Regions from separate parts of the Paenibacillus sp. FSL K6-1566 genome, predicted to be linked through region 2. Evidence: riboswitches for the same ligand, from Rfam matches in the RefSeq annotation. Region 2 holds a riboswitch; the other holds the start of a gene.

Region 1 (5,845 bases), 5.5 Mb from region 2:
TTGCGATCTCCTTCCATCGAGAGCAGCGCGGCAAATCGATGGTTTCGTCCAAGCTGGACTCGATCCCGGGCATCGGCGAGAAGCGGCGGAAGCTGCTGCTGAAGCATTTCGGCTCGATCAAAAAAATAAAAGAGGCTTCAGTCGAAGACTTTAAGCCCCTTTCGATCGGTGAAAAATTAGCTACAGATATACTCAATGCCCTTCGTGATGAGGAGTCGTGACATACGGCTTCTCTTTTTTTGTTGGATTCAAGCGATAGATCACGTAAGCCACGATTGCCGGCAGCACCATATAGAACAGGCCGATTAGCACATTAGGGGTCCCTTGAAGCATGACCAGGCTGATTCCCATGAGAATGCTGTTGAAGACGACATGCGAGAACATGGCCGCAATATATCCGTATTTCAGGAAAATATAGCTGAACAGCAGGCCGATAATGACCAGCTCAATCGGGCGGGATACGACTGGGTAAATCGGATACAGCGTATGGCCGAGCGCCCAGATGATCGAGGTGATCAAACTCGCGACAAAGGTGCTGCGCACGATTTTCTTCACCATTCTAATGCCGAACAGCCGGTACACCGCTTCCTCCGAAATGCCTGCCAGCCAAGCCATCAGCGGAAACAGCCATGGATAGAGCATGTTGTAAGGCGACTGCGAGGCATCGGTCGTGGACCAGGTGTTCAAGGTCAGGCCGAGCGCGATGAAGATCAAGGACTGAATGCCGAGCAGAATGAGGGCCCACAAATAGCCCACCTTCATGCTTTCCAAGACATAGCGGCCGTACCCGGGCTCCTTGGCACGCGGCCACGGATTAAGCCCGTCTTCCTTCCGCCATAGACCGCTTCCGCCGACAAGCGAGAAATAGAGCAAGGCGGAGAAGACGAGGGAGTAGATGGCGTAGAAGATCATCATCCCGATGATGCCGGTCTCGGACATTCCTTGTGCCTTAAAGACCGGAACCAGGTTGTACGTATTCAGCATCTGGATGACAAACAACAGGACGGACAGCAGGATACCGCGCTTAAACGAGGTATAGGCTCTGGTCTTGACGCTGTAGACGATGGCCAGGATACCGAGCACAAGCGTAAACAAACCGTACCCGACCAGCGTCAGCAGCGTTGCATCCTGCGTCTGCTTGTTCACATAGGCAGCATGCGCTGCCGGAACCGAGAACGCGGGCTCGAAGGAACGCAGTGTCCCATGTTCAAAGGTAAATGCCAGCTGCAGCCTCGAATCCCCGATGGCGGCTTCCGTGACGGTATATCTCAGCTTAGGTTCGCCTTCCCGGGTAGAAAGCTGCAGCTGCGTCGCATCGTATCCGGCCCACTTGAGCCACGGCTCCGCGAGCGCCTGCTTCTCGGCCAGCGTCATGCCTTCCTCAACCAGAAGCAGCATTTGCTTCCGGACCTCCCCTTGATTCAGCTCGATCCTGTCGTAACTGGAGCGGGCGGAATCATAGGAGAATCCCGCGATGCCGGCATTCTGCATATGCACATCCACGTTCAGCGCATCGCCACCCGGCAAGGTGAAGCGGACGCGGTATACGTCATATGGGTATTTGGCTTCGTAATTCTTGTTATACTCCTTTAGCTTCTTTTCCTTGGCCAAATATCCGTACAGCTCGGAGTTGGACTGGTATGTAACAAGGGGGTCTTGCCCTTCGGAAGCAGGAAACCCTAAACGTTCGCGAGCGAACCGTGACGCCGCTTGCGCAGCCTCATCCTTGGAAATGATTTGCGGATAGGGCGTATCGGTCGACTCGAAGGAAGTGGATGGGAGTACCTGGAATATAAGAAACAGGATCAGACCGATGATGGCCGGTGCGATAAGCTTCTTTAGGTTAGGTGTCAGCTTCAGGGGCTCTTCGGCACGGTTCATGAAATTCCTCCTCTTAATTTTAGTGCTTTCCGATATGAATAACCGGCCCCGCAAAAAGCGGATCATAGAGTCAATATAACATACATATGAAGAACAAGCCCTGCTTATCCCAAAGGGCCAATAATGAAATAAAACGCTGAAAATGAATGAAAGGTTTCGAAAACGTTAGAGAACCATATCCTTGTACTCTTGAATATGCCCAATTCGCGCTCATTTAAAGACTTTTTGGTAAAAAAACGACGTTGGGTTCGCTTCCGGATTGCGTTATAATCACATCATGCTTCAAGGAACCGAATAAACCAGCCGAATTTCGTAATGAGAACGGGGGAACCATGTAATTGGGGTGAATTTCATGATCTCTTTCGGATCATGGATAGGGCGGCCTGTGATAATGCCCGAATCCGTCAGCTAACCTCGTAGGCTGTTGCACAGGAACCAGACCGTGAAGGGCACTGTTTTCCAGTGTCTTTTTTCTTTGATTTTTTTGGAGAAGGTGAAACTTTGAACTCAAAAATGAAGTGGCTTAAGCTGTCACCTCCGCAGATCCTTGCGCTCGGTTTTGCGGCGGCGATCCTGGTCGGTACCATTCTGCTCATGCTGCCCGTATCCAGCAGGACCGGCGAACCGATCAGCGGGATTGACGCCATGTTTACGGCGGCTTCCGCCGTCTGTCTGACCGGGCTTGTTGTCGTGGATACAGGCACAAGCTTCAGTGCTTTCGGACATACGGTGATCCTTCTGCTCATTCAACTCAGCGGGCTCGGGTTTATGACGATGGCAACCCTGTTCGCCCTGGTATTCAAGCGGAGGATATCGCTCAAGGACCGGCTTGTTCTGCAGGAAGCGATGAATCAGTCCTCCATCGAAGGGATCGTTCGTTTGATCCGGCGGGTGTTTATCTATTCCTTGACCTTCGAGGCGTGCGCTGCCGTACTGTTTACACTGCGCTGGGCATGGGATATGCCTATTGGAAAAGCCCTCTATTTTGGGGTGTTCCATTCCGTTTCGCTGTTTAACAATGCAGGCTTCGATCTGTTCGGTGATTTTCATAGTCTCACGGATTATGTCGATGATCCGTTGGTAAACATCGTATCCATGCTGTTGATCATATCCGGCGGCATCGGGTTCGTTGTATTATCCGATTTGATCGATTTCCGTCAAAAAAGGAAGCTGTCGCTTCACTCCAAGGTCGTTCTCTCGATGTCGGGGGCGTTGATCTTCATCGGGGCGATCATCATATTTATTTTTGAGTTCACCAATCCGTTAACGCTGGGCTCCTTGGACGGGGGAGGTAAAGTGCTCGCCTCGTTCTTCCAATCGGTCAGTCCGCGAACAGCGGGCGCGAATTCGATTGATATCGGCGGCCTAAGGCAAGCTACGCAATTTTTCATTATTATACTTATGTTTATCGGAGCGTCGCCGGGATCGACCGGGGGCGGAATCAAGACGACAACCTTTATGGTGATGGTAGGGGCCGTATTCGCAATGATGAGAGGGCGTGAGGACATCGTCTTATTCCGGTTTCGCCTCGCTCAGGAGCGGGTCTTAAAGGCGTTAACGATTGCGCTTCTTGCGCTGCTGCTCGTATTGACGGTATCCATGATCCTGTCCACGACAGAGGATGCGGATTTCCTGGAGATTCTATTCGAAACGACCTCGGCCTTCGGTACCGTCGGCTTGTCGATGGGATTAACGCCGGATTTGACGGTGTTCGGCAAAATATTGATCAGCTTAACGATGTTTGCCGGACGTCTAGGTCCGCTGACGCTGGCTTATGCACTCGGTCCGAAAAAGGGTAAAGAATTGTATCGTCATCCGGAAGGCAAAATGATTATTGGATAAGGAGTATAGGAGAGACATGAAACCAAAGCAATTTGCAGTGATCGGTTTGGGGCGGTTCGGCTCGAGTCTGGCACTGGAACTAATGGAACTAGGCTATGAGGTTCTCGGCATTGACCGGAACGAAGAGGTCGTCGAGGATATGAGCGAGTATCTGACCCATACGGTGGTCGCCGATGCTACGGATGAGGAGATGCTGAAATCGCTCGGCATCCGCAACTTCGACTGCGGGATCGTCGCGATCGGAGACGATATCCAGATGAGCATTCTGTCCGCCATCCTGCTCAAGGAGCTTGGCGTATCGACCGTCGTGGCCAAAGCGATTTCCGTGCTGCACGGCCGGGCGCTGCAGAAGCTGGGTGTGGACCGGGTCATCTTCCCCGAACGGGATATGGGAATCCGTGTGGCTCACCAGCTGGTTACGCCGAATCTGCTCGACTATATCGAATTATCTAAGGATTATTTGATCGTGGAAATGACGGTAACCGATTGTATGGACGGCAAGACGTTAAGCGAACTGAACACGCGCGTCCGTTACGGTGTCACGGTGGTCGCCCTCAACAAGCGATCCGGCATTATCGTCGCGCCGACGGCGATGGACGTGGTCAACGCCGGCGATGTTATGGTCGTCATCGGCTCCAACGACAATGTGGAGCGGTTTGAGACGGAAGTCGTGAATCTGCAGCAGAAATAATATAAAAAAACCTGACGATCTCTAGGTCGTCAGGTTTTTTCGCTGCTTCTCTTCCGCAAGGCTTCGGAAGAGCACCTCGGTTTCGTTAATCCAGCGGCGGGCGGCGCTGCTAAGCTCTGAAGCATCCCCGTAAATCAGCGAGGTCGTCCGCCGCGTCTCCATGAGCGCGGGGATGTGAATGTCCACAAGCCCGTTGTCGGAGAGCAGCTGCGGACGGAGGTATGATTTCGGAAGCAGGGCCGCTGCTTTGCAGGTCGGGATCAAGCGGACGATCGCTTCGAAGGAATCGATCTCCATCCGAATATCGGGCATGATGCCCCACCGGTGAAACAGGTCGTCCGTCAGCTTACGGTACCAGGTTCCGGTCGAGAAAATAATCATCGGAAGCCCCTGGAGGTGCTCGACCTCGACATCCCCCAGCTCCGCCAGCGGATGGACGGCGGGAATGACGAGCTCCAGATGATCGTCAAACAGGGGAATGCAGTTTAGTCCCGGTTGGTTGATGGAAGAGGCGACGATGCCGACATCCACCCGTTTATCCCTTACATAAGAAACGATCTCATGGGTTTTGCCGGTAATCAGCTTGATTTCCGCGGCGGGATGCCGCTCCATGAACGCGTTGACGAGCGGGGGCAGCGTCGTCTGCAGCGTCGTCAGGCTCGCGCCCAGATTAATCGAGATCTGCTCCCCTTCCCGATAGTGGGCGAGCGTCTGCATGAGCTTCAGCTGCTGCTGGCGCTGCTCCAGCGCAAAGGTATATACGATCTGTCCGATCGACGTCAGCTCAAGGCGCTTGCCGCGCCGGTTGAACAGGGGCAGGCCGAGCTCGTCTTCGAGCTTGGCGATCTTCCGCGAGAGCGCAGGCTGGGACAGGTTCAGCAGCTTGGATGCTTTATTGATGCTGGATTGTTCCACCACAACGGCAAACATGTCCAGATCTTCGAACATGATATTCCTCCATTATATATAGGATGGTGTTCCAATATCTCCTTATGCGTATAGATTATAACGATTAATAATTATATTGCAATTCCCTTATAAGAAAAAAAGGAGTAACATGAAACATGACACAGGATGTTCACACGTTTGTGGAAAAAGGGAACATTTTGTCGTTGCACGCGAAAAGCACAGTGTAAGTAAGTGTAATTGTTCCGTAAATAGGAAAGAGTGAAATTGAAAACGCTGCACATTGGAAAGGGGAACGTCAACTGATGAAAGGGTATTATTCCAGAAAGCTGCATTCCTTACTCGGTGTCATACCGCTTGGAGCATTTCTGCTCAGCCACATGATATCCAACTTTCAGGCTTTCGAGGGTGGAAAGGAAGGCTTCAAGGGAGCCGTGAATTTACTGAACAGCTTGCCTCTAATCTTCTTCCTTGAGCTGTTCTTGATCTGGCTGCCGCTGATGTACCACGGCATTTACGGTCTGT
Region 2 (5,845 bases):
CCGCAGAAGATGCACGCAGGCTCATACTTCTTCAGCATGATGCGTTCACCGTCCACATAAATTTCAAGAGCGTCCTTCTCGCCAATGCCGAGTGTACGGCGCAGTTCGATTGGAATAACGACCCGTCCAAGCTCATCGACTTTCCTTACAATTCCTGTTGATTTCATCATAACTTATTAATGCCCCTCTCGCCATAATTTAAAAAAGTCATAATTCGACATAGTTCTATTTTTTATGTTATTTATAGTACCAACGATTCCCAAAACAGTCAACCTATATTTTTGAGATTTCGGAACCTATTTACGAAAATATAGTGAAATAAACCGCTGTCCTACAACGAAGTTACCATTTTTGAACCAAAAAACGCTTCACTTTTCAATATGTCGATTTGGAAAGCGCCAAATTACCTAATTCGACATTGTTCGACATTAGATGTCAAAAGAAGTGAAAATAGTCCAAGTCCTAAATTTATGACTTAAGGAGTGATTTATGATGCGCCTGCCAATCTCAGAGGAAAAAGTGTTTAAAGATCCGGTTCATAATTATATTCATGTACAGGATGATATTATCTGGCGGTTAATCGACACGCCGGAATTTCAGCGGCTTCGCCGGGTCAGGCAACTGGGCACGTCCTATCTGACGTTTCATGGCGCAGAGCACAGCCGATTCTCCCATTCCTTGGGTGTCTATGAAATTACAAGAAGAATCATCTCGCAATTCGAGCGAAAAGGATACTCCGATTGGCCTGCGGAAGAGAGACAAGTGGCCCTATGTGCAGCGCTCTTGCATGATCTCGGGCACGGACCATTTTCCCATTCTATAGAAGAGGCGTTTCAGATGAACCACGAGGATTGGACATGCCGGATCTTGCTCGGCGATACGTGCGTGAACAAGGTGCTCCTGGAGCTGGGGGAAGACTTCCCGGAGCGGGTCGCTTCCGTCATCCGCAAGACGTATGACAAACCGATCGTGATGAATCTGGTGACGAGTCCGCTGGATGCGGACCGAATGGATTATTTGCTGCGCGATGCCTATTACACCGGCGTCAATTACGGGACGATCGACATCGACCGGATTCTGCGGATGCTGCGGCCGCACCGGGACCGGATCGTTGTGAAGGAATCGGGGATGCATGCCGTAGAGGATTATCTCATGTCCAGATATCAAATGTACTGGCAGGTGTATTTCCACCCGGTAACAAGAAGCTCGGAAATCATACTGCGCCAGATTTTCCGCCGGGCGAAGGAGCTCTATGAAGCAGGGTATGCGTTTCAGTTCATGATCGAACCGCTGCCGGCTCTGTTCGAAGGCCGCTTGACCGTTCAGCAGTATCTGCGGCTGGATGAGGCGCTCATTCAAACGGCGTTTCTGCAATGGACGGCCGAGCAAGACCAGCTCCTTAGCGAATTATGCGGCCGATTCATCCATCGGAAGCTCTATAAATATATAGAAATCGACACCGGCAACCCGGAGACAATCGACGCCATCCGCCAGGCGTTTCGGGAGGCGGGTCTTGATCCCGCATATGATGTGGAGATTGATTTTCCGACCGATCTTCCTTATGATAAGTTTCATTCGGGCATGCCGCTGAACGAGAAGCAAATTCTGCTGCTGGACCGGCATGACCAGCTTCGGGAAATTTCCGAGGTGTCCGATATCGTGCGCTCCATTAGCGGGATCCATAAGGGCCGGAATTATCTATATTACCCGGAGGAGAGGTTAGAGCCGCTGCTTGACCGGATGCCGGCCGAAGTTGCGGATTTATTTCGCAGGTAGGGATGAGTCCGTTATATTCGATGGACCATGGGCTTGGATCATGGATGGACCTGGTTCAAGGCCGGACGCACGAGGCATTGATAATGGACAACCATAGAACGGAATGATAAAGATTGTGCCGGATAAGATACGATCAAGGATCGACAAGAAAGGAGTGGGAGAGAACATGCTGTTCGACACACACACCCATCTGGATGCTCCCCAATTCGACGAGGACCGGGACGAGACGATTGCCCGGGCGCTTGAAGCCGGTGTTAGCCGGATGATCAATATCGGATTTAATCGCGAGACGATTCCGACCACGATGGAATTGGCGGAGACATATGATTTTATATATGCGGCGGTAGGCTGGCATCCCGTGGATGCGATCACGATGGAGGAGGGCGACCTGGAATGGATCGCTTCGCTCTGCAGTCATGAGAAAGTCGTTGCGATCGGAGAGATCGGCCTCGATTATCATTGGGATACGTCTCCGAAGGAGGTGCAGCACCGGGTGCTTCGCAGCCAAATCGGACTGGCCCGGGAGCTCCATATGCCGATTGTAATTCATAACCGTGATGCGCATGAGGATATCGTGAAGATTTTGAAGGAAGAGAAGGCTCATGAGGTTGGCGGCGTGATGCATTCGTTCTCGGGCAGCTGGGAAACGGCCAAGTTATGCCTGGATATGGGCTTTCATATTTCGTTCGGCGGGCCGATTACGTTCAAAAATGCCAAGCAGCCGAAGGAGGTTCTGGCCAAGGTTCCGCTCGATCGTCTGCTCATTGAAACGGACTCGCCTTACCTGACTCCACACCCCTTCCGAGGGAAGCGAAATGAGTCCGCTTATGTGAAATTGGTGGCCGAGACGGCAGCCGAAATTCGGGGCATGTCCTTCGATGAACTGGTCCAAATTACCACTAAAAATGCTCTGGAACGATTTGGTATTTCATGAAAACGGGAGCAAAAGCGATGAAATAGTGAGGAATTGCGATTAATTAAAGTTTTTTAACCTGAAAAGACGATTGTTTTACAATTTTTTAACCATTTACATCAAAAAATGTGCTTGATTGTTCCTTTACAACCTGCATGGAAACAGGATATCATCTTTTCAGTGATAAGAAGCTGCAAGTTTGCAAAGCTGAAACTTCAGCGATCATATTTCATGAACCGTCTCGCTTAATCTCCGAAGTTTGGGGAACGGGGGAACCGATACTGCCGTGCATGGTAAACTGTCGTGCACGAGCCGTATATGATTTCTTTATCGGGTCTTTGGGGTGAATGTGAAGGTCCTCGCCATGAGCGGGCGACCGAATCTAGGGCGTCTCTCTTACGTCCGAACCCGACAGCTAACTCCGTAAGCGAAGTAAGAGGGGAATTCTCGTGCATACCATTTCCATGATTTCAATCATCAGGAAGCCACGTTAGAGCCTCTAGTACTCTTTCACGCTGGCTTCTTTTATTTTTGAATATTGGAGAAGGTGTCGTCATACTGTTGGTAAACAGGAGGTGATTCCTAGTGGTGAACGGGAAGACGGGGATTGACGCAGGGCGTTAGATAGATAGCAGCACGCCTTGCGAGAATAACTGCTATAGTCACGTCAAAGGCATTCATGCGTTACCTAAGACGGCGGGACTATGAAGGAGGATGGAATAGTGGGCATTTTTCAACCTGAAGAAACCCATGAATCACAATCATCCAGCATGTCTTACGCATTGCGATGGAAGCATGAGAATTTGCGTCAATTGATGATGCTCGGCGCCATGGGGGCTGTTACGGTATCACTTCTCGTATCGCTGGTTATCCATGATCAATCGGGCAAGCAAGTTCAAATTGTGGTCGATGGCCGCGTAACCACGGTAGAAACCAGAGGATCGTTGCTTCAGGAATTGCTGGATGAGCAAGCGATCACGCTGAATCCGCAGGATCAGGTCTCGATGCCTTTAAACGGGACGATCCAGGATGGGGACCGGATTATCATTGACCGTGCAATCCCAGTTAAAGTAACAGTAGGGGGCACCACCAAAACCATATTCACGACCCAGGACACGGTCGATAGTGTACTCAAAGAAGCTGGCATTACGATCAAGGGTGAAGATATAGTAAAGCCGTCACAGGACACCAAGCTTACCAGTGATATGGACATTCAAATCGTTCGGGTTACGAAGCAGACCGTATCGGAGAAGGAGAACCGTGAGTTCCGCGTCATCAAGACTGCGGATCCGTCGCTGGAGCGCGGTGATAACCGTGTCATTCAGCGGGGCGAGCCGGGCGTTCTCGTTCATCACTACGAGAAGGTGTACCATAACGGCAAGCTCGTATCCAAGACGAAGGTCTCGCAAGAGGTCGAGCGTAAGACGAAGGACAAAATTATTGCCGTAGGCACGAAGAAGGTAGAGAAGCCTGTCGTGCTTCAAGCGGCAGCGACTCCAAATGTGAAGTCTGCCCCAGCGAAGCTTACGGGCACTAGAAAGGTATCCACCGCCAAAGCGACGGAGAATAACGTCATCTCCAGAGCGGGTGTCGATTTCAAATACCAGAAAGTGCTGAATAATGTTTCAATGACCGCATATTCCGCTGAGCAGGAGGGAATCGGAACCCGCACGGCTTCCGGAACACGGGTTACCGAGGGCCGGACGATTGCGGTTGATCCGAGCATCATTCCGATCGGCTGGTGGGTGTACATCGAAGGCATTGGCTTCCGCCGTGCAGAGGATACCGGCGGAGCGATTAAGGGACATAAAATTGATGTGTATTACGATTCGCTGAAAGCGGCCATGAACTTTGGCCGGAAATCGGGGCGCACCGTTTATGTGATCGGTCCCGTAAAGCCTGATTTGAACTAATGAATCCCATTTTCTAATGACATTGCCATTCTAATGCTAACGAATTTAGCTTATAATAGATCATAATGAAGAAGAGGAGAAACTCCTCTTCTTTTGTTATTTTGCGGCGTATTGGTCGCATTTTGGGGCCATCATGTAAAAAATACGCCGTATGGTTTCAGCCGATGCCGATTCAAGGAGAACGGTCGGACAGGCGGTATGTGTCCTTTTGGGAAGGAAGAGAGAACGTTATGATCCGAGAAGTAATTGTGGTTGAAGGCAGGGACGATACGGTAGCGATCAAGCGTGCGGTGGATGCCGACACGATCGAGACCGGCGGCTCTGCTATTAATAAGCATACGCTGCGCCGTATTGCCCTCGCGAAGGAGCGCAGGGGGGTTATTATCCTGACAGACCCCGATCATGCAGGGGAACGGATTCGCAAGATCATCGACCGTCATGTCCCCGGCTGCAAGCACGCCTTCATACCGGAGGCGGATGCGACGCGCAAGGGCGATATCGGAGTCGAGAACGCATCTCCGGAGGCTATACGGCATGCCCTGGATCGCGTCCACACCTCATTTGAGGGGGCGGAGAGTCAGATCAGCCTGGAGGATATGATCGATGCGGGGCTGACGGCTCATCCGGAGGCTGCAGCCCGGAGAATGTTCATGGGAAATGTCCTGGGTATCGGGTATTGCAACTCCAAGCAGTTCCATAAACGTATGGCGATGTTTCAAATATCGCGTGAAGAGTTTCTGGCGGCGCTTGCGCAGCTGGAAGAGGGAGGCCAAAGCTGATATGAACCGGATGGAAGATATATCGACACCTAGACGCACGAAGGAGATCATTGCCCGCCATGGCTTTTCCTTTAAGAAGAGCCTGGGACAGAATTTTCTGATCGACCAGAATATTTTGGGCAAGATTGTGGAGGCGGCCGGCCTTGATAAAGAGAAAGGTGCGCTTGAGATCGGTCCCGGCATCGGGGCGTTAACAGAGAAGCTGGCTCAGATGGCCGGAGCCGTTACCGCAGTAGAGATCGATCAGCGCCTGATTCCGATTCTTAAGGAAGTGCTGGAGCCTTACGATAACGTTAAAGTTCATCATGGAGATGTCCTTAAGGTGGATCTGCACGAGCTGTTCCGCCAGGATTTCGCGGAGGTGGGGAAGGTAAGCGTTGTCGCCAATCTGCCGTATTACGTGACGACCCCTATTCTGATGAAGCTGCTGGAAGAGAAGCTGCCGCTGGAGAATATTGTGGTCA

What was found. Region 2 has a riboswitch for cyclic di-AMP ahead of NST08_RS00145 (3D domain-containing protein). Riboswitches for the same ligand answer to the same signal wherever they lie in the genome.
Region 1: another riboswitch for cyclic di-AMP. It lies ahead of NST08_RS24485 (TrkH family potassium uptake protein); the one in region 2 lies ahead of NST08_RS00145 (3D domain-containing protein).

What each region holds. Positions count from the first base shown of each region.
Region 1 is NZ_JBBOSR010000001.1:5,487,897-5,493,741, reverse strand. Features, by position in the region: gene uvrC (excinuclease ABC subunit UvrC) at 1-221, shown strand, start outside; gene NST08_RS24490 (CPBP family intramembrane glutamic endopeptidase) at 193-1,881, opposite strand; cyclic di-AMP (ydaO/yuaA leader) riboswitch at 2,173-2,319, shown strand; gene NST08_RS24485 (TrkH family potassium uptake protein) at 2,395-3,723, shown strand; gene NST08_RS24480 (potassium channel family protein) at 3,740-4,414, shown strand; gene NST08_RS24475 (LysR family transcriptional regulator) at 4,436-5,362, opposite strand; gene NST08_RS24470 (succinate dehydrogenase cytochrome b558 subunit) at 5,626-5,845, shown strand, end outside.
Region 2 is NZ_JBBOSR010000001.1:27,876-33,720, forward strand. Features, by position in the region: gene NST08_RS00130 (AbrB/MazE/SpoVT family DNA-binding domain-containing protein) at 1-170, opposite strand, end outside; gene NST08_RS00135 (HD domain-containing protein) at 493-1,776, shown strand; gene NST08_RS00140 (TatD family hydrolase) at 1,943-2,710, shown strand; cyclic di-AMP (ydaO/yuaA leader) riboswitch at 2,922-3,135, shown strand; gene NST08_RS00145 (3D domain-containing protein) at 3,412-4,602, shown strand; gene rnmV (ribonuclease M5) at 4,833-5,381, shown strand; gene rsmA (16S rRNA (adenine(1518)-N(6)/adenine(1519)-N(6))-dimethyltransferase RsmA) at 5,383-5,845, shown strand, end outside.